Chelatococcus sp. HY11: one gene and its partners. The protein of the gene in region 2 interacts with the protein of the main gene of each other region in a pairwise test. Links are inferred from orthologs where the notes say so. Each region holds a gene or a part of one and is shown on either strand. Other genes may lie near its edges. The genes, in order: dnaN, dnaE, dnaQ and KIO74_RS16770.

What was found.
Region 1: the proteins of dnaE (region 2) and dnaN interact in binary tests that used the Escherichia coli proteins (3 or more experiments, as listed by UniProt). The link is inferred for Chelatococcus sp. HY11 from one-to-one orthologs.
Region 3: the proteins of dnaE (region 2) and dnaQ interact in binary tests that used the Escherichia coli proteins (3 or more experiments, as listed by UniProt). The link is inferred for Chelatococcus sp. HY11 from one-to-one orthologs.
Region 4: the proteins of dnaE (region 2) and KIO74_RS16770 interact in binary tests that used the Escherichia coli proteins (3 or more experiments, as listed by UniProt). The link is inferred for Chelatococcus sp. HY11 from one-to-one orthologs.

The regions. Positions count from the first base shown.
Region 1 is NZ_JAHBRX010000001.1:3,250,275-3,255,055, reverse strand. What follows is about bases 956-3,850. They hold dnaN (DNA polymerase III subunit beta), read right to left. Parts: upstream 3,017-3,850; coding sequence 1,895-3,016; downstream 956-1,894. Other genes in these bases: dnaA (chromosomal replication initiator protein DnaA), read right to left, coding at 3,194-3,850; recF (DNA replication/repair protein RecF), read right to left, coding at 956-1,672. Outside these bases: KIO74_RS14860 (LysE family translocator), read right to left, coding at 1-391; more of recF, read right to left, coding at 509-955; more of dnaA, read right to left, coding at 3,851-4,678. UniProt on the Escherichia coli protein: Confers DNA tethering and processivity to DNA polymerases and other proteins. Acts as a clamp, forming a ring around DNA (a reaction catalyzed by the clamp-loading complex) which diffuses in an ATP-independent manner freely and bidirectionally along dsDNA.
Region 2 is NZ_JAHBRX010000001.1:1,148,136-1,154,092, reverse strand. Bases 689-4,759 are described here. They hold dnaE (DNA polymerase III subunit alpha), read left to right. Parts: upstream 689-1,088; coding sequence 1,089-4,559; downstream 4,560-4,759. Other genes in these bases: KIO74_RS31595 (META domain-containing protein), read left to right, coding at 689-885. Outside these bases: more of KIO74_RS31595, read left to right, coding at 124-688; KIO74_RS05430 (ABC-F family ATP-binding cassette domain-containing protein), read left to right, coding at 4,774-5,957. UniProt on the Escherichia coli protein: DNA polymerase III is a complex, multichain enzyme responsible for most of the replicative synthesis in bacteria. This DNA polymerase also exhibits 3' to 5' exonuclease activity. The alpha chain is the DNA polymerase catalytic subunit.
Region 3 is NZ_JAHBRX010000001.1:3,393,529-3,398,135, forward strand. The notes cover bases 1,887-4,607. They hold dnaQ (DNA polymerase III subunit epsilon), read right to left. Parts: upstream 3,742-4,607; coding sequence 3,031-3,741; downstream 1,887-3,030. Other genes in these bases: KIO74_RS15465 (Tim44/TimA family putative adaptor protein), read right to left, coding at 1,887-1,987; secB (protein-export chaperone SecB), read left to right, coding at 2,362-2,850; coaE (dephospho-CoA kinase), read right to left, coding at 3,746-4,351; KIO74_RS15485 (shikimate dehydrogenase), read right to left, coding at 4,357-4,607. Outside these bases: KIO74_RS15455 (Smr/MutS family protein), read right to left, coding at 1-25; mltA (murein transglycosylase A), read right to left, coding at 22-1,254; more of KIO74_RS15465, read right to left, coding at 1,268-1,886. UniProt on the Escherichia coli protein: DNA polymerase III is a complex, multichain enzyme responsible for most of the replicative synthesis in bacteria. The epsilon subunit contain the editing function and is a proofreading 3'-5' exonuclease.
Region 4 is NZ_JAHBRX010000001.1:3,677,002-3,681,846, reverse strand. Bases 984-3,942 are described here. They hold KIO74_RS16770 (aminotransferase), read right to left. Parts: upstream 3,058-3,942; coding sequence 1,909-3,057; downstream 984-1,908. Other genes in these bases: cobU (bifunctional adenosylcobinamide kinase/adenosylcobinamide-phosphate guanylyltransferase), read left to right, coding at 3,441-3,942; KIO74_RS16765 (hypothetical protein), read left to right, coding at 3,047-3,271; KIO74_RS16775 (polyamine ABC transporter substrate-binding protein), read right to left, coding at 984-1,841. In the rest of the region: KIO74_RS16780 (hypothetical protein), read left to right, coding at 330-644; more of KIO74_RS16775, read right to left, coding at 744-983; more of cobU, read left to right, coding at 3,943-3,968; cobO (cob(I)yrinic acid a,c-diamide adenosyltransferase), read left to right, coding at 4,040-4,648; KIO74_RS16750 (VOC family protein), read left to right, coding at 4,732-4,845. UniProt on the Escherichia coli protein: Shows aminotransferase activity with methionine and histidine as substrates, and to a lesser extent also with phenylalanine.

The DNA of each region.
Region 1 (4,781 bases), 2.1 Mb from region 2 along the record:
TCTTAGGGTTGCCGAGCGTCAGCATCAGGCCGCCGATGAAAGCGCGCGCGCCCCTTTCGCCGGGGCCGGCGTGCGCGGAGGTCCCCGGCGCGGCCGAAACCGGCGCGAACCAGAGCTTCCACGCCAGCCAGAGCAGATAGGCGGCGCCGAGATAACGGATGACGAGGAAGAGTTCGTGGAATGTCTGAGCCACGACGGCGAGTCCGAGCACCGCGGCCGCCAGCCAGACTACATCTCCGACAATAAGGCCGGCAAGGAAGGGAGCGACGCCCGTCGCCCCGCGCGCCAGCACCCGCGCGAGAATCGCCGCGACCGCCGGTCCCGGCGAAGCGCCCGCGGCGGCGAGCACGCTGGCGAAAACGGCAAGGCTGATCAGGTCAAGGCCGGACATTGTCTCAGCGTCTCACGATATCGGGGCATAGAAAGCCAAAAACGTTGATGCTGCTCATAGCAGAAATGATACGCGGCGCGAAGGCGTGATTCGCAGGTGCGGCTGCTGGGCGGAAAGTCAAATTTCTGTTGCGGCGTAACGTGTTACCACGCCGGAAGCCACCAGGAAACGTACTGAGCCGTCCGGCAGGTCGGCGAACAGCGCGGGGTCGGCGCCAGTCATCCAGACTTGGGACCCCAGCGCGCCCAATTCCCGGTAGAGCGCGGCGCGTCGGCGTGGATCGAGATGGGCTGCGACCTCATCCATGAGCACCAGCGGCGCGATCCCGCTCATGGTCGCGACGAGGCGGGCATGGGCGAGCACGAGCCCGATCAGCAGCGCCTTCTGCTCGCCGGTCGAGCATTGGCCGGCGGGCATCGCCTTCGCGCGATGGTGCACCACGAGTTCGCTGGTCTGCGGGCCTGCCAGCGTGCGGCCGGCGGCCTTGTCGCGCGCCCGGCCGTCACGCAGCAGGCGGCGATAGTGATCCTCGACCTCGACGGCGGCGGTCGTGTTGACCATCGCCTCGATTTCGCCTTCCAGTCGCAGTTCGGCCGAGGGAAAGGGAGAGGCGTCATCGCGGGTCGCTTCGATCAGCGCGGCGAGCCGCGCCACCGTTTCCGCGCGCGCGGCGGCAACGGCGACGCCGAGTTCAGCCACCTCCCGCTCCACCGCATCGAGCCACGCCCGGTGGGGAGCATCCTCCGCGAGCAGCCGGTTGCGGCCGCGCATCGCCTTCTCGAAGGCGTTGACGCGTGTACCGTGGCCTGCGTCGACGGCCAGAACGAGGCGATCGAGGAAACGGCGGCGATCACCCGCGGCCCCGGAAAAGAGCCCGTCGAGAGCCGGTGTCAGCCAGACGACTCGCACATACTCCGCGAAGGCTGAAGCGGACGCCACCGCCGTGCCATCGACCCGGCATTTGCGGCCCGCGCCGCCGTCAGCCGTTGGTTCACTGCCGATACCCAGACGAATCTCGTCAAAAGCTGATGCCAGCGTGGCGGACACCGCAAAGCCGCCGCGTCCGCCAAGGCGTGCGAGCTCGCTGAAGTCAGCCCTGCGTAACCCACGCCCGGGCGTGAACAGCGACAGCGCCTCGATGAGATTGGTCTTGCCCGCGCCATTGTCGCCGACGAGCGCCACCAGTGGCGCTTCGCCGACGTCGAGATGGAGGTCCGCATAGCTGCGGAAATCCGCAAGTATGAGGCGCTTCACGCGCGGAGCCGTCGCGAGCTCCTGAATGGTCGCGTCCCCACAGTTTGCCTGGCTACATCTGGCGGCGTTCAAGAACCGCCGCCTCGCTCAGTCCACATGTCGCCGGCCAGAAGCCACATGTGTCAATCGCTTCGCCGCGGGTATCGCGCCGCCTGACAGTCTGATCTGGCTGAGAAAAACGCCCCGACCCGTCAGGCTGCCGTTCCCCACGCAAGGTCGTTCCGATCCTTGCGCGCGATGCCCCTGCGGTCAGACCCGCATCGGCATCAGCACATAGAGAGCCGCTGCCCCCTCGCGATCCTGCACGAGTGTCGGCGAACCGGCGTCCGCCAGTTTGAACAGGGCCGTGTCGCCGTCGAGCTGGCTCGTGATATCGAGGAGATAGCGCGCGTTGAAGCCGATATCGAGACCTCCTGCCTCATAGTCGACTTCGAGCTCCTCGGTCGCGCTGCCTGAGTCCGGGTTGGTGACCGAAAGAACCATGCGGCCGTCGCTGAGGGCGAGCTTCACCGCGCGCCCGCGCTCAGATGAAATGGTCGATACACGATCGACCGCCGCGCTGAACACGTCGCGATCCACGACGAGCTGCTTGTCATTGTTGGCCGGGATGACCCGCTGATAGTCCGGGAAAGTCCCGTCGATCAGCTTCGACGTCAGAACCACGGCGCCGATCGTCAGCCGCACCTTGGCTGGCGACAGCTCGACGGTGATTTCCGCTTCCAGGCCATCGAGCAGCTTCTGGATCTCGGCGACGGCCTTGCGCGGCAGGATGACGCCGGGCATGCCGACGGATCCGGCCGGCGCCGGCACGTCGACGCGTGCGAGGCGATGGCCATCGGTCGCCACAGCGCGCAGCACGGTCGCGCCGGGTTCCGCCTCGATCGTGTGAATGAAGATGCCGTTGAGATAGTAGCGCGTCTCTTCCGTCGAGATCGCGAACTGCGACTTGTCGATAAGGCGCTTCAATTCGATGCCGGGCAGACTGAACCGATGCGGTAGGTCGCCCGCCGCGAGATCGGGAAAATCGCTTTCAGGCAGGGCCTGCAGGTTGAAACGCGAGCGTCCGGCGCGCATCAGCATCTGCGTTCCGTCGCCTGTGGTTTCCAGCGAGACCTGCGCGCCGTCGGGCAGCTTGCGCACGATGTCGTAGATGACGTGGGCCGGGACCGTTGTGGCGCCCTCGACTTCGACATCGGCGGCCAGGGTTTCCGTCACCTCGAGGTCGAGATCGGTTGCCTTCAGGCTAAGCTGACCGGCCACGCCCTTCAGGAGGACGTTGGACAGGATCGGAATCGTTGTGCGCCGCTCGACGACGCGATGGACATGACCGAGCGACTTCAAAAGTGTCGCCCGTTCGACGGTGACCTTCATCGAACGTTCCGTTTCTCTCTAACGCAATGTCCCGTGCAGAACAGGCTGGAAAGAAACCGGCCCGCCCAACGGGTGGGCAGGCACAATGCCGTCTCGCCAGCGCTTTCGCAAGGGCACTTGTTAACAAGCCACGGTTCCGGGCGGCGGCCCATGGGCATGGGCCGCATTCCGGGAGACTTACTCCTGCAGCATGCGCTTCAGGAGCTCGACCTCTTCGTTCAATGCGCTGTCGTCACCGACGGCCTTTTCGATCTTCCGCACCGCATGCAGCACGGTGGTGTGGTCGCGCCCGCCGAAGCGCCGGCCGATTTCCGGCAGGGAGCGCAGGGTCAGAATCTTGGACAGATACATCGCGATCTGGCGCGGCTTGACTACCGCCGCCGTCCTACGCTCGGACAGGATATCGGCGCGCGAGACGTTGTACCGGCTGGCGACCAGCTTCTGGATGTCCTCGATCTTGACGCGTTTGGGGTCCTTGGTGCGGACGAGATCGCGGATGGCTGCCTCGGCTGTCTCCAGCGACATCTCCGACCCCGAGAGGGTGGAATGCGCGAGCAGCCGGTTGACGGCACCGTCGAGGTCGCGGCCGTTGGTGGTGATCACGCGGGCCACGTAGGAAACGACCGGCGCCGGCACCGAGAACGCCGGATGGACGGATTGCACCGCCGCGATCCGGGCCATCAGGATGCGGTTGCGCAGCTCCTCGTCCAGCGAGGCCATCTCAACCACGAGCCCGCCGGCAAGGCGCGAGCAGACACGCTCGTCGAGGGCCTCAAGGTCAGCGGGAGGACGATCCGCGGCCACCACGATCTGTCGCCCGGCATCAAGCAGGGCATTGATGGTGTGGCCGAATTCCTGCTGGATGGATTTGCCCTGCAGGAACTGCACGTCGTCGATGACGAGAAGGTCGATGCCGCGCAGCTTTTCCTTGAAGGCAAGCGCGGTCTGGGCCTTCAGGGCGGCGACGAAGCCATACATGAAGCGATCGGCTGTGAGATAGATGACCCGCTTCCCGCAGCGCTGGGCCTCGTGGGCCACCGCCTGGATCAAATGCGTCTTGCCGAGGCCGACGCCGGCATGGAGATAAAGCGGATTATAAAGCGGGGTCGCGCCGTCGTCGCGCGCCACCCGCTCGGCCGCAGCATGGGCAAGCGCGTTGGACCGGCCGACAATGAAGGACTCGAACGTCAGGCGGCTGTCGAGAGGATTGCCCGTGAGATCCGAGCTTTCGCCACGCTGGGTAGCGGTCACTGCAACCGGCTTCTCGAAAACAGGCGGCGCGATGCTCGTCTCGGCAAATCCCTCCCGCACGGCTGCCGGTCGTGGCGCCGGCGGCTCCGCCGGCCGCGCGGGGGTGATCGCGTCACGGTTCACCGAGCCGCGAACGGATAGGGCGAGACGGGTTACCTCAGCGCATTCGGCGCGGAACAGGTTGAGGACACGGTCTGCATAATGGGACTCGATCCAGCTCTTGAGGAAGCGCGTCGGAACGGTGAGCCGGGCGACGCCCTCGGTCACTCCATCCAGCTCAAGACGCCCGAACCAGCTCGTGAAAACATCTTCCCCGAGCTCGACACGCAGCCGACGCCGCACACGTGTCCATGGCTCACCGAATACCGGCTGATCGCCAACGGCGTTCGTGCTCACCACCGCTGCTCCCATGCCACCCATTCCCAACGCACCACTTCCCAACGCACCACTTCCCAAGATACTCGATCCCAAACCATTCGCGACCTTGGCGCTTCCTTTGAGGGGATCACCAAGG
Region 2 (5,957 bases):
AGGATCAGCCGCCAGCGATCGCCGGTCCTTCATTGAGCCGGCCTTATGTCCGGGATTATGGGATAAGGGGATCGACCGATGATGGAGGCCCCGGTGACAAGGGATGTGATGAGGATGGGTCTGTTGAAAAGCGCGCCCGTGAGGAGCCACCTCTTGCGCCATGTCTTTTCGCGCATGCCGACGAGCGTGATCCTCGCCGGATCGCTCCTCGTGTTCCCTGTTTCCGCGGCCATTCAGAGAGCCGTGGCGGCCAGCGCGGACGCCTTGACCGGTCAATGGCTGGCTGAGGACATCGGCGGCGGCGGCGTGGTCGACCGCATCCAGACGACTCTCGCTTTCGGTGGGGATGGCAAGGTCACCGGGTCCGGCGGCTGCAACCACTTCACCGGCAAGGCCGAGATCGGGGCTGACACCCTAAGTATCGGTCCATTGGCGTCCACCCGCATGGCTTGCCCGCCAGCCGTCATGGGGCAGGAGCAGAAGTTCTTCAACGCCCTGCAAGGCGTGAAAAGCTGGACAGTCGACGGCAACGGCAAGCTCTCCCTGCGTGACGCCGGGGGCAAGCAACTGGCGCTGCTGACACGGGTTCGTCAGGGGGCGGCGATCACCATCGAGGTTCCCTCAGTCACCGAGGTCCAGACCATCAGGGCCAGTTATGCCTGCGGTGGCCGGACCGTGGACGCCACCTATTTCAACGCCGGCGCCGTCTCGCTGGTGTCGCTGTCGATGCAGGGCGAGTTCGTGATCGCGGCCAATGTGCTTTCGGGCTCCGGGGCGAAATATGCCGGTGGGCGCTTCATCTGGTGGACGAAGGGCAATACGGCCGATCTCTATGATCTGACCAAGGGTGAGAATGCGTCGCCCGTCGCCTGCAAGGAGACGTGAGGGCGGACATGAGGGCAGGGCATCGCCCTGGCTGCGCGCACCCTCGGCTCCGCCGTCTGCTTCGCCCCTGGTGACAGGACATCCACCGGTAATCCTGCCTCGGGGGCTCGACCCCGGCGGTCCTCGCCTTATGCTTGGGACGGGGCTGGCATAAGTCTGGTCGGCATGAGTCCGGCCAGCATGTAATTGGTAGTGGGTTTCCGATGAGCGTTTCAGCGAACGAGATCTATCAGGACGTCGGCTTTGTGCATCTGCACGTCCATTCCTCGTTCTCGCTTCTCGAGGGCGCGCTGACCATCGCCGCCTTATCGAAGATGGCCATCGCCGACGGCATGCCGGCTCTCGCCCTGACAGATTCCAACAATCTCTTCGGCGCCCTGGAGTTCTCCGAGAAGCTCTCGGGAGCTGGAATCCAGCCCATCGCGGGCCTGCAGCTCACCGTCGAATTCGAACCGCCGGACCCCACCGTGCGCCAGACGGTGGTTCGCAGCCTGCCGCATATCGTGCTGCTTGCCACCAGCGAGGCCGGTTACGGCAATCTGATGCAACTCACCAGCCGCGCCTTCCTCGATTCCACGGCGGGGGAAGTGACGCATGTGCCTTTCGTGCGGTTGGCGGCGCATAGCGAGGGGTTGATCGCGCTGACGGGCGGACCGGGCGGTCCCCTCGACAGGGCGCTGCGCGATGGTCAGGTGGATCTCGCGTCGGAGCGTTTCGGGCGACTTCGAGAGGTCTTCGGCGATCGTCTCTATGTTGAGCTGCAGCGCCACGGTACTAACGAGGAGCGCTCGGTTGAGACGGAACTGCTGCGCCTCGCCTATCGCGATGGCGTTCCGCTCGTTGCCACCAACGAGCCCTATTTCGCGAAGGTTGGGGACTATGAAGCGCATGATGCGCTGCTCGCCATCGCCGATGGACGTCTTGTCACCGATGACAACCGCCGCCGGCTGACCAATGAGCACGACTTCAAGTCGCGCGCGGCGATGGTCAAGCTGTTCGAGGACCTGCCAGAGGCGCTGCAGTCCACGGTCGAGATCGCCATGCGTTGCGCCTACCGGCCACGCACGCGCAAGCCCATGCTGCCCCGCTTCAGCGGCGACGAGGCAGAGGAGGCGAGCGAGCTGCGCCGGCAGGCGGTGGCCGGCCTCGACGCGCGTCTTGCCTCCCATCCGCCGGCGCCCGGACTGACCGAGGCCGATTACCGCCAGCGTCTCGAATTCGAGCTGTCGATCATCGAGCGCATGCGCTTTCCCGGCTACTTCCTGATCGTCGCCGACTTCATCAAATGGGCCAAGGCCCATGACATCCCGGTGGGCCCGGGCCGTGGCTCGGGCGCGGGCTCGCTCGTCGCCTATTCGCTCACCATCACCGACCTTGATCCGCTGCGGTTCGGCCTCCTGTTCGAACGGTTCCTCAATCCGGATCGCGTGTCGATGCCGGACTTCGATATCGACTTCTGCCAGGACCGGCGCGAAGAAGTCATATCTTATGTGCAGCAGCGCTACGGCGAGGATCGCGTCGCGCAGATCATTACCTTCGGTACGCTGCAGGCGCGCGGGGTGATGCGCGACGTCGGCCGCGTGCTCGAGATGCCCTACGGCCAGGTCGACAAGCTGACCAAGCTCGTCCCGCAGAATCCGGCCAATCCCGTCACGCTCAAGAAGGCGATCGAGGACGAGCCCAAGCTCCAGAGCGCGGCGAAGGAGGAGCCGGTGGTTGGGCGCATGCTCGACATCGCCCAGAAGCTGGAGGGGCTGCACCGCCATGCCTCCACCCATGCCGCCGGCATCGTCATCGGCGACAGGCCGCTGGAAGAACTCGTGCCGCTCTATCGCGATCCGCGTTCAGGCATGCGCGTCAGCCAGCTCAACATGAAATGGGTGGAGCAGGCGGGGCTCGTCAAATTCGACTTCCTCGGGCTGAAGACGCTCACCGTGCTGCGCACGGCGGTCGATCTCATCAAGAAGAAGGGGCTCGACATCGATCTGTCGACCATCCCTCTCGATGACAAGAAAACTTATGAATATCTCGGGCGCGGCGAGACGGTGGGCGTGTTCCAGGTGGAAAGCGCCGGCATGCGCAAGGCGCTCGTCGAGATGCGCGCCGACCGGCTGGAGGACCTGATCGCCCTCGTGGCGCTCTACCGTCCCGGTCCGATGGCCAATATTCCTGTCTATTGCGCCCGCAAGCACGGGGATGGTGAACCGGAGGAGGAGTGGTACCTCCACGAGAAGCTCCAGCCGATCCTGAACGAGACCTTCGGCATCATCATCTACCAGGAACAGGTGATGCAGGTGGCGCAGTCGCTGTCGGGCTATTCGCTCGGCGAGGCCGACCTGTTGCGCCGCGCCATGGGCAAGAAGATCAAGGCCGAGATGGACGCGCAGCGCGAGCGATTCGTGGATGGCGCCATCGAGCGCGGCCTCACCAAGGCGCTGGCCGACGAGATCTTCGACCTGCTCGCCAAATTCGCCGACTACGGCTTCAACAAGAGCCATGCGGCTGCGTATGCGCTCGTGTCCTACCACACGGGCTATCTGAAGGCGAACCATCCGGTCGAGTTCATGGCCGCGTCCATGACGCTCGAACTCGACAACACCGACAAGCTGTCGGAGTTTCGGCGTGAGGCCGAGCGCCTTGGCATCAAGGTGGAGCCCCCTTCGATCAATCGCTCGGGCGTGGTGTTCGAGGTGCACTATGACGCCGACAAGCGCGGCTCGATCCGCTATGCCCTGGCCGCGCTCAAGGGTGTCGGTCGGCAGGCTGTCGAGGCGCTTGTTGCGGCCCGCGGCGATACGCCGTTCCGTGACCTCGGTGATTTTGCCCGCCGCTTCAACCCCAAGCTCGTCAACAAGCGCACGCTGGAAGCCCTGATTTCGGCCGGCGCCTTTGACGAGCTCGAGCCGGATCGTGCGCGCAGCTTCGCCGCCATCGACGCGATCACCGCGATCGCGGCGCGCACCGTGGCGGCGGAGGCTGACGGGCAGAACGATTTCTTCGGCGGGCCGACCTCCGCGCCGGAGCCCCTGCGCATTCCCACCTACGTGCCATGGCTGCCGGCCGAGCGCTTGCAGCGGGAATACGACGCGGCCGGTTTCTTTCTCACGGGCCATCCGCTCGATGAATATGGCGCTCTGCTTGAAAAGCTGCGTGTCCAACGCTGGTCGGATTTCGCCAAGGCGGTCCGCGGCGGGGTCAATATGGGGCGGCTCGCCGCCACTGTGCTGGACCGGACCGAGCGCCGCACGAAGAGCGGCTCGAAGATGGGCATCGTCAATCTGTCGGACCAGAGCGGGCATTTCGAGGCGATCATCTTTGCGGAAGGGCTGTCGCATTTCCGCGACCTGCTTGAGCCGGGCAAGGCCGTCATTCTCTTGGTCCAGGCCTCCGCCGAGGGCGAGGAGGTGAGGGCGCGCATCCAGTCGGTCGAGCCGCTCGATTCGGCGGTCTCCAAACATCACAAGAGCCTGCGGATCTTCCTGCGTGATGAGGCACCGCTCCCCATTGTCGCCGAACGGCTGCGCGACCGTGGGGATGGCGACATTTCGCTGGTGCTGATGCTGGAGGAGAAGCAGGAGGTCGAGGTGAAGCTCAAGGGGCGTTTTTCCACGACACCGCAGATGGCGAGCGCCATCCGGGCGATCCCCGGCGTCGTCCATGTGGAGATGCTGTAGCCTTCAGTGCAGTCGCCGCCCGCTGTCGTGTAGCCGGCCAAGGCCACGTGGTCGCGCGGATGAAAGTTTTGCCGAAATTTGCTGCGCGAGCTTGCGCGCGCGACGCATTGCACTTACCTAACGCCGGATTCAACAAGGTTTTGGAGCCGCTACGATATGGACATGTCTCTTGCCGCCGTCGTTCAGTCGATCATGCTGCGAGAAGTCCTGTCCCATGCCCGCTTCCATTACTCTGCTCAATCTGTCGTGCCATGCTCCTGATGGAGCGCCGCTTTTTTCCGATCTCAATTTAAGCTTCGGCCCCGAGCGTACCGGCATTGTCGGGCGTAACGGCACCGGCAAGACCACGCTGCTGCGGCTGATCGCGGGCGAGCTTCGCCCCTCGTCGGGCAGTATCCAAGCCTCGGGCGCCCTGGGCGTCATGCGTCAGGATGTGCAAGCGAGCGCCGACACGCTCGCGGACCTTTTTGATGCGAAAGCGGCCTTAGCAATACTCGACCGCGCGGAAAGAGGGCTGGCCGAGCCCGATGAACTGGCCGGCGCGGATTGGGATTTGCCCGCGAGGATCGACGCGGCTCTTTTGCGTTGTGGCCTTTTATTGGAGCCGCATGCGCGGCTCGCCGCGTTGTCTGGCGGGCAACGCACCCGCGCGGCCTTGGCCGCGTTGATTTTTGCCGAGCCGGACATCCTTCTGCTCGATGAGCCGACCAACAACCTGGACCGCGACGGACGCCGGGCTGTCCTGGATTTCATCTCCGGATGGCGAGGTGGTGCCGTCATTGTCAGTCATGATCGGGAGCTTCTCGATGCGATGGATGCGATCGTGGAGCTGACGACGCTCGGCGCCACACGATATGGCGGGAATTATCGTGCCTATCGCGCGCGGAAGACCACGGAGCTTGAGGGCGCTCACAACGATCTTGCCGCCGCCGAGAGGGCGCGCGCCGAAGTCAGGCGTCGCGCGCAGCAGGCGGTGGAGCGCAAAGCGCGCAGGGACAGCAACGGACAAAAGGGGCGCGCCAGAGGCGACCAGCCCAAAATCCTGATGGATGCGGCCAGGGGGCGGGCGGAAGCTTCCGGCGGCTCAAACGCCCGCCTTCGGGAGGCCCGGGCCGGGATGGCGGAGGGGGCTCTCGCCGACGCACGCGCGCGGATCGAAGTACTTCAGCCCTTGCGCATGGATATGCTCTCGACGGGAATACCACTTGGCAGGACCGCTCTGAGGCTCGATTCCGTGACCGGGGGATACGCGATCGCCCGGCCCGTCATTCGAGACCTCTCCTTGACGCTGACCGGACCCGAACGCGTCGCGATCACAGGCCCTAACGGCAGCGGCAAGTCCACGTTGCTCGCGCTGGTCGCGGGCCAGCTCGAGCCGTGGAGCGGAGCGATCGATCG
Region 3 (4,607 bases), 2.2 Mb from region 2 along the record:
GCGTCCGGCCGCGCCGGCGTCTCATCGCCCCGCTCCACCGGGCCGCCGGGTCGTTTCGCGCGGCAGCAGAACAACAAACCGGCCTGGATGGCGGATCAACCCCGCCTTGTCCCCGGCGGCGGGGCCGCTTCCAAAGAAGATGTCGCCCCGCGCCGGCCCCAGTATGGCCGAGCCCGTATCCTGCGCGATCATCAACTTACGGAACTTTGCCGTGCTTTCATCCGGACGCGGCAGCTCCGCGTCGATCCAGAACGGCAGGCCGTAAGACCAGAGGTTGCGATCGATCGCGAGACTGCGCCCGGGTACGAGCTGGACGGATGACCCGCCGAGCGGTCCTCGTCTGGGATCGAGCTCGTCCGCGACACGGAAGAAAATATAGGAGCGGTTCTGCCGCATCAGCCGTCGGCCGGCATCCGGATTCGCCTTGAGCCAGGCGACCAGTTTGGGCGTATTGAGCTCCGCAGGTGGCAGCCCCGTCTCGAGGGCGACCATGCGACCGAGCGAACTATAGGGCTGTCCATTGCGGGCGGCGTAGGCGAGCCGGATGATGCTGCCATCATCGATTCGCACCCGAACCGACCCTTGCACATGGGCGAGAAAGGCGTCGATTGGGTCAAGATACGCCAGTGGCCGCGCCTTCGCGCCAAGCGCGCCATCCTCGATTGCCGCCCGGTCCGGATATGGCTCGAGACCCGACGCCGTTCGCCGCGCGGCCGTGAGCGCGGCATGCGGCTCCGGCAGACGCTCGCCGTCGGCGAGGGTGACGAGGTCGTCGGGGCGGGCGAGAAGAGGCGCCGAGAAGATCGCGTCGGGGGCCAGCCGCCCGCGATACTCCGGCTCGAAATAGCCAGTGAGGAAGCCGTGGCCCTGCGACGGCACGACCTGGAAAGCCGCGAAATTATGTTCGAAGAAACGGCGCGCTGCCGCCTGGGTTTTCGGAGGGTGCTTCAGCGCGCGCCGGCAGATGCCGACCAGCCCCCGCGACGAAGGGGTGATCCATCGCTGTTCGCCCGTACCCTTGCGGATCGCCTCGCAAGATCGCAGGAATGTCTTGAAGGCGGCTCTGTGATCGTCCGCGCGCCAGCCACCCAGATCGTGAAAGGCCACCGGCTCAAGGCGGGCGCCGGCCACCTCCCGAGGCGTCGCCGAAAAGGCAGGCAGCAACCCCGCGCATGCCAGGAACCCGGCCGCCGCGAGGGCGGTGAGAGAACGCCTCGCAATCCTGATCCGCTCGGACCCGATGCCACGCCGCACGGCACCGGACCCGTTACTGCGCCGCTTCGGTCGCGACCAGCTGCCAGTTCGGATCGCGGCCACCCAGGGTGCGCGCGAAGGTCCAGACATCCGTGACCGTGACGACCGTCTCAGCGCTGCCGTCGACGACGGTGCCCGCGGCATCCCGCGTGGCCGTGATGAGCTTCGAGGTGAAGCGCACCGTTGCCTGCGCCAGCTTGCCCTTGAGGTCCACTGCGAGAAGGTCGGCGCCGTCGATCGAGACAAACGTGGTCTCGATCTTCTCGCCACGCTTTTCGCGTTCGCCGATTTCCCGATCGAACCCTTCAAAAACCTCCTTCGAGAGAAGGCCCTTGAGGCTCTTGCGGTCGCCCTGGGCGAAAGCCATCACGATCATCTCGTAGGCCATCTTGGCGCCGCTGAGGAATTCCTGCGGATTGAAGCTCGGCTCAGCCCGGACAACGGCATCGAGGCCCGCCGCCAGCGGCGTCCCTGCCTCCGCGATGCCTTTCCAGCGATTGGGGTTTGCCTCGGCGCCCGAGCCGGTGTCATTGGCCGCGCCGGGCAGGCGCACCACATTGTCACCGTTCGAACTCCCGTTCGCGGGCTTCATCGGCGGATCGCGGCGCGCGAAAGGATCCTGCGGGGGGCGCTCATTGCCCGTCCGCTGGCCAAGCACCGAGCGGAGGCGCCAGATCACGAACACCGCGAGCGCGAGGAAGACTATAGTCGTTACGTCGAAACCGTCTTGCATGGCTATCAGTCGTCTCGTGCTCGTACCCCGGCGTCAAGTCCCACGGTTCGATTCATAGCCACAAAGACCATCCCTGTCCGATACCGCTTGATAGATATGGGGCCTTGCGCTCGTAACATCCACCGTTGCGGCAAACAAGAGATGGGTGCCTCACAAGGGCGCGGGATTGGGATTATCGTGCCTTGTCGGTGACCAGCTTTCCATGCTAGCCCCCAGCGACTGGAGCTGGGAATGCAGCAAGGCTTCGGTGGTCCATTCAGAACGGCCCGGTTCCGACAGGGATCCGTCGCCGGTCGACGAGTCCCGGTCCGGGGAGCGCGGATGCCTTCCGGAACCTTAGTTTCCATCATCCGTATATCCGGAGAAGTTTTTCCATGAGCGACATCTCAACCAACGGCACCGGCGCCCCGGCCGATACCACGCCCTCGCTGAACGCGCTCGCGCAATATATCAAGGACTTGTCCTTCGAGAACCCGAATGCCCCGCGCTCGCTGACGCCGCAGCAGCAGGGTCCGGAAATCTCGATCCAGGTCAATGTTGGCGCCAACCAGCTCGCCGAAACCGATTTCGAGGTCGACCTCACCCTCGAGGGCAAGGCCACCATCGGCAATGACGTTCTGTTCGTCTTTGAGCTCGTCTATGGCGGCGTGTTCCGCCTGCGCAACATCCCGCAGGAGCACCTGCATCCGACCGTCATGATCGAATGCCCGCGCCTGCTTTTCCCGTTTGCCCGGCAGATCGTGGCGGACAGCGTGCGCAACGGCGGTTTTCCACCCCTGTTCATCGACCCGATCGATTTCGCAGCGCTCTATCGCCAGAAGCTTTCGGAAGTGCAGCCGCAGCAGCCGGCCGCGCAGGCCTGATAACGGCCTCGGGCTCTCAAACCCGTTTGCAGCGCACCGGGCCGCCGGAAGTTATCCCTCCCCCCTTGGGGGCCCCAAGGCGCTCCCTTGGGGGGAGGTTGGCCTCGCGCCAACGAGGGCGGGGCGGGGTGCCCAGGTCAGAAGATCGATACTCCCGCCGGGCATTAAAATCACTTCTCCTCAAGCGTCCGAGATCACGCCATAGCGCGTCCAGATCGCTGCCTCGCCCAAGCCAGTCACAAAGTTGCGATGAGCCTCGCGTTCGGCGTCGCTGAGGCGCGACGGAAGCGGCTCCGGCCGCTGCATGGCTCTTAACGCTCCCTCGGCGATCGTGACGGCGGCACGTGCCGCACCGGCGACGGCGAGCCCCAGATCCGTCTGCCGGCCGCCGATAAGCTCCAGATAAACATCCGCCAGAATTTCAGAATCGAGCAGGGCGCCGTGCTTCGTGCGACGCGAGTTGTCGATGCCATAACGCGAACACAACGCATCGAGGCTGTTTTGCCCACCAGGATGCTTGCGGCGCGCAAGCATCAGTGTGTCGATGACATTGGCCGCTTCGATGCGCGGGAAGCCCAGCCGGGTGAGTTCAGAATCCAGAAAACCGACGTCGAAGGACGCGTTGTGAATCACGAGATGCGCGTCTGCGATGAATGCGACGAACTCCGCGGCCACGTCCTGAAACAGTGGCTTGTCGGACAGAAACTCGTTGGACAGTCCGTGCACGTCAAAGGCGGCCGGAGCGACCGGATATTGCGGATTGATGTATTTGTGAAAAGTACGGCCCGTTGGCAGATGGTTGATGAGCTCGACGGCGCCGATCTCGACAATCCGGTCCCCGGTGAGATGATCAAGGCCGGTCGTTTCCGTGTCGAGTACGATTTCACGCATCAAATCAGTCCCGTCGCTCGCTTGTCCGCGCCATGATGTTAGCAATGATCACGTCGATCTGAGCTTCCGCCTCCGCCAATCCGCGCCCGGTGTCCACAATGAAATCCGCCCGTCGCCGTTTCTCGGCGTCGGGAAGTTGTTTCACGTGAATCATCGCGAATCGTTCCGGCGTCATGCCCGGGCGCGCCAGAACCCGCTCACGCTGGATTTCGGGCGATGCGGTCACCACCAGAACCGCGTCGCAGTCCTTCTCCGCGCCCGTCTCATAGAGAAGCGGAATATCGAAGACCATCAGCGCCGCACCAGACCGCCGCGCCTCTTCCAGAAGGGCGTCCCTGTCCGCCCGGACGAGCGGGTGAATGATCTTTTCCAGTCTGGCCATACGCTCAGGATGGCCGATGACTTGAGCACCGAGCTTTGCCCGGTCAACCGCGCCGTCGGTCGTGGTGCCCGGAAAAGCCTCCTCGACCAGGGGCGCCGCCGCACCCCGATATAAGCGGTGAACCGCCTCGTCGGAATCATGTACGGGTATTCCCCGTGCCCTGAACATCGCGGCCGTGGTGGACTTGCCCATGCCGATCGAGCCGGTGAGGCCAAGGATAAAGGTCATACCGCTCACGCCGCCGGATAGTGCCGCAGAACGTCGGCCTCGATATGATCCCGCAGCCTCGGCGTTACGCGGGGCAATATCCCGAACCAGCGCTCAAAACCTGGAACCGCCTGATGCAGAAGCATGCCAAGCCCATCTACACCGAGAATGCCGCGCGTCCGTGCCTGGGCCAAGAGCTCGGTCTCGAGGGGAACATAGACGATATCATTGACGACGGCGTTGACCGACAACCCTGAAAGGTCGATCGCGAGCCGGT
Region 4 (4,845 bases), 2.5 Mb from region 2 along the record:
CATGACGCTTCGGCCGACCTGTTTGATTGGTCCTTGTCCCGCTTTGGCGGAGCGGGGTCAAGCGCGAGGCCTGCCCGAACCAAGGTATCGGCACAGGAATGCGCCGGGAATGCCCAGCAAGACCGGGGATGTCCGGGGGGGTCCTGCGTCTAAGCGATTCCTTCACGCGAACCGGTTTCCACTGCGCCCACAAATGCTTTAGTGGCAATAAGTCAGGATCAGGCTATGCATGGCTCCGTATGGAGTGATGACGAGGACAGCGACGCATGCCTTCCAGAACGACAGGCTTGAACCGCGCGAAAGCCACGCGATTCTTGAGCGCAGGTTTCATGAGCATCGTTCTGGGCTTGAGCCTCGCGCCCGGCACGGCGCAGGCGCAGGCTGGCACAGCCGTTTGCAAGCGTGATCTCTTCGTTCTCGAATCAACGCTGAGCAATGCCTTGCGCAATCTGGAAGCCGTGGCGCAGGCGAGCGATGACGCCAAATGCAGCGCCTATCGCAAGCATGTCGATGTCATGCGCGAGGCGAGCAAGACTTTCACCCGTTGCACGACGGGGCGTGAGCGCCAGGAGAATGTGACGCAAATGGACGCATCGGTCGCTGATTTCCAGGCCCTGATTCGCTCGCGCTGCGCGAAACCTTGATTGGCAGGCCCCCCAAAGGGCGAGCCTGCTCTCTTCCAGCCAATGGCTGTATCGCTTGCATAGGCCCTACGAGAGGCCATATCCCGCAAGGCGCGGGCCTTAGCGTCCCGTTTTGATGCGGGTCCACAGGCGCGTCGCGGTGCGCTGGGCCTGCTCGTTATAGGCGGTGTTCGTGAACAGGCGCGACATGGTCTGCTCATCCGGATAGATGCCCGGATCGTTCAGGATCGCGGGATCGACATCCTTCTTCGCGGCCAGGTTGCCGCTGGCGTAGTGCACGGCATTGGCGTTGCGCGCCGCGATCTCGGGCCGGTTCATGAAATCGATGAAGGCATGCGCCTCCGCGACGTTCTTGGCATCGGCCGGGATAGCCATGGAATCGAACCACATCAGCGCGCCTTCCTTCGGAATGACATAGCCGATGTTGACGCCGTTCTTGGCCTCTTCCGCGCGGGTCTTGGCCTGCACGATATCGCCGGAATACCCGACCGCCACGCAGATGTCGCCGTTGGCGAGCGCGTTGATATATTCGGAGGAATGGAACTTGCGGATGTTGCCACGCACTTTCATGAGCGCATCGGTCGCCTTGTTGAGATCCTTCGAGTCCTTCGAATCGGGATTGAGGCCGACATAGTTCAGGACGCCGGGGAAGAGGTCCTCGGGCGAATCCAGCATATAGATGCCGCAATCCTTGAGTTTCGCCGCGACTTCAGGCTTCAGCACGAGATCCCAGGTATTCAGCGGCACATCGCCAAGCCGCTCCTTCACCTTGTCGACGTTCAGGCCGATGCCCGTGGTGCCCCACATGTAATTGACGGCATAGACATTGCCGGGGTCGAAGACGGTGAGCTTCTTGGCCACGTCCGGCCACATGTTGACGAGATTGGGAATCTTCGCCTTGTCGAGCGGTTGGAAGACCTTGGCCTTGATCTCGCGCTGCAGGAACGGTCCAGACGGCACGACGATGTCGTAGCCGGATTTGCCGGCAAGCAGCTTCGTCTCGACGATCTCGTTGTTGTCGTAGGTATCGTAGACGACCTTGATCCCCGTTTCCTTCGTGAACTCCTCGAGCACGGTAGGATCGATGTAGTCCGACCAGTTATAGACGTTGACTGTCTTGTCCTGCGCCAAGGCGACCCCGGCCGCGGCCAGCGCGGCGATCGACACCAAGGAGCGGAGCATCAGAGAACGGATCATGCCGGCTGTTCCCAAGCTGGAGTGCGTTTTCGTCTTGCTGGAGTGTTGCCAGACAATGTGAGGCAGTTCAACGGCTCTGCACAAGCCCTTCCAACTGCGCGAGGGCGCGGTCGAGAGTCGCGTCCGTCTTGGCGAAGCAGAAGCGCGCCACGGTGCGCACAGCCCCTTCGGCATAGAAGGCTGAAACGGGGATCGCGGCCACGCCGCGTTCCGTCACGAGGCGCTTGCAGAAATCGACGTCATCCCTCTCACCGAGCGGCGCGATGTCCACGTTGAGAAAATAGGTGCCGTGGCTCGGCAGCACGGTGAAGCCGCGCTCCTTGAGGCCATGGCTGAAACGATCGCGGCTGCGCTGGAAATCCGCCCGCATGCCGGTGAAATAGTCGTCGGCCTTGCCGAGGCCATAGGCGACGGCCGCCTGCAAGTTCGGCGCCGTGGTAAAGGTCAGGAACTGGTGCGCCTTGGCGAGCACCTTGAGGATGTCCGGCGCGGCACAGGCAAAGCCCACCTTCCACCCGGTCAGCGAAAAGATCTTGCCCGCCGAGCCGATCTTGACGGTGCGCTCGCGCATGCCGGGCTCCGCCATCAGCGGACGATGACAGCGCCCGTCGAACACCACATGTTCCCACACCTCGTCACACACCGCGATCGCATCATGCTTGACGCAGAAGCGAGCGAGCAAGGCGAGGTCTTCCTCCGGGAAAACGACGGCGGAGGGATTGAGCGGATTGTTGAACAGAACGACCTTCGTCTTGTCGGAGAAAGCCGCGGCGAGCGCCTCCTCCGTCAGGCGCCAATGCGGGGGCTGCAAGGTGACGAAGCGCGGCACGCCACCCGCACGCCGCACAAGCGGCAGATAGGCATCATACATCGGCTCGAAGAGCACGACCTCGTCACCCGGCTCGATGAGCGCGAACAGGGCACCCGCGATCGCCTCCGTGGCGCCTGATGTCACCATCACCTCATCCGCCCCGAGATCGAGCCCCTGGTGATCGGCGTAGTGCTGGGCGACCGCCTGCCTGAGTTCGGGCAGGCCCATCATCGGCGGATACTGGTTCCAGCCGGAGATCACGGCTTCCGCCGCCTTGGCACGAACGTCGTCCGGGCCGGCGCCGTCGGGAAAGCCCTGCCCGAGGTTCACCGCTCCCGTTTCGCGGGCGAGCTGCGACATGGATTCGAAGACTGTGGTGGGCAGGGAGGAGAAAATGCGGTTCATGGAGCAGCGCCTCTACAATGCGTCAGCCTTAGCACCGCCGACCGGCCGGCGAAACGGCATTCATCGCGCCATGCGCGTGGCGCGACACCCCGTTGTCGATCTCCTGCAACAGGCCGCGCGGGATATTGCAATCAGCGCATACCAGGGTGTGCCAGCGCACAGCCTGGACCGGGCTTCGGTGCAGGTCCGCCGCTCAGGGCTGGGGTTTGTTTGACTTCACAAGCGATGAAGCCGAAGGATGAGTCATCGGCTCGGCAGGGCCGTATGGCTGGACCGTTCTCCGGTGCCCCCTCCCAGCCTTGCGGACTTGCCGGGCCGGTTCCCGTTTTTGGGCAACGCCCCCGACGCCTTGCATTGCCCCGAGGGTCGTGACACCAATGGGCATGTCCCAGGCCAGCGCACCACGCCCCTTCCTGTCCCTGATCCTCGGCGGAGCCCGCTCTGGCAAGAGCCGCGTGGCCGAAGCCCGTATCACATCACTGCCGCAGCCGTGGATTTACCTCGCCACCTGTGAGCCGCGCGATAAGGAGATGGCCGAACGCATCGCCCATCACCGCGACCGCCGCGGCGGCGGATGGATCACCCGCGAGGAACCCATAGACATCGTGGAGGTGCTCGACGAGGCGCCGCCGGGCGTCCCGATGCTCATCGACTGCCTGACCCTCTGGCTCACCAATGTGATGCTGGCCGAATACGACGTCAGCGGGGAATGCGACCGGCTGGTCACGCGCCTGGAGGCCAACGACCGCCCCCTCGTCATCGTCAGCAACGAGGTCGGCCTCGGCATCGTGCCGGACAATGCGCTCGCCCGCGCTTTCCGCGACCAGGCGGGCCTCATCAACCAGCGCGTCGCGGCCATCGCCGATGAAGTGGTGATGGTCGCCGCCGGCCTTCCCCTGAAACTGAAATAGATCCGGTGCGGGGCCGCCGGTATCCAAACGGCCAGCAAGTTATCCCGCCCGCAAGTTATCCCGAGGACATCATGAGCCTGAGCACTGACGACGCGCGCCATCGCGACAAGATGATCAAGCGCAAGGCCGCCCAGGACGCGGAGGTTGCCTCCAAGACCATCGAGAAGGGCCTGCTCATCGTCCATACGGGCAAGGGCAAGGGCAAATCGACGGCCGCCTTCGGATTGATGCTGCGGGCTCTGGGCCATGGCTGGCCGGTCGGGGTCGTGCAGTTCATCAAGGGCGCCTGGTCGACCGGCGAGCGCAAGGCGCTGGAGGCCTTCGGAGACCAGGTGCGCTGGTACAGCATGGGCGAGGGCTTCACCTGGGAAACGCAGGATAAAGAGCGCGATATCGCCGCCGCGACCCGCGCCTGGGCGAAGGCCAGGGAACTCATGGACGATCCGGCCATTCGCCTTGTGGTCCTCGATGAGCTCAACATCGCGCTGCGCTATGACTATCTTCCGCTTAACGAGGTGGTGGAGGCTCTGAGCGCGCGACGCCCGGACCTGCACGTGATCGTCACCGGTCGCAACGCCAAGCTAGAACTCATCGCCGCCGCCGACCTCGTCACCGAGATGACGCCGGTGAAGCACCATTTCGAAGCGGGCGTGCGCGCGCAGGAAGGCATCGAGTTCTAGGCATCGAGTTCTGATGTAAGCCTGACGCCGCCAATCCGCGTTGCGTTGTTCGGGTTGCGGCGTTCAAGCGGAAGGACATCGCCATGCGGTTGCTGGTCAATATCGATGTGCCGGATCTCACGCTGGCCGTGGCCTTCTACACCGCGGCCTTCGGCCTGACGCCCGGGCGCCGCCTGGGCAAGACGGTCGTTGAACTC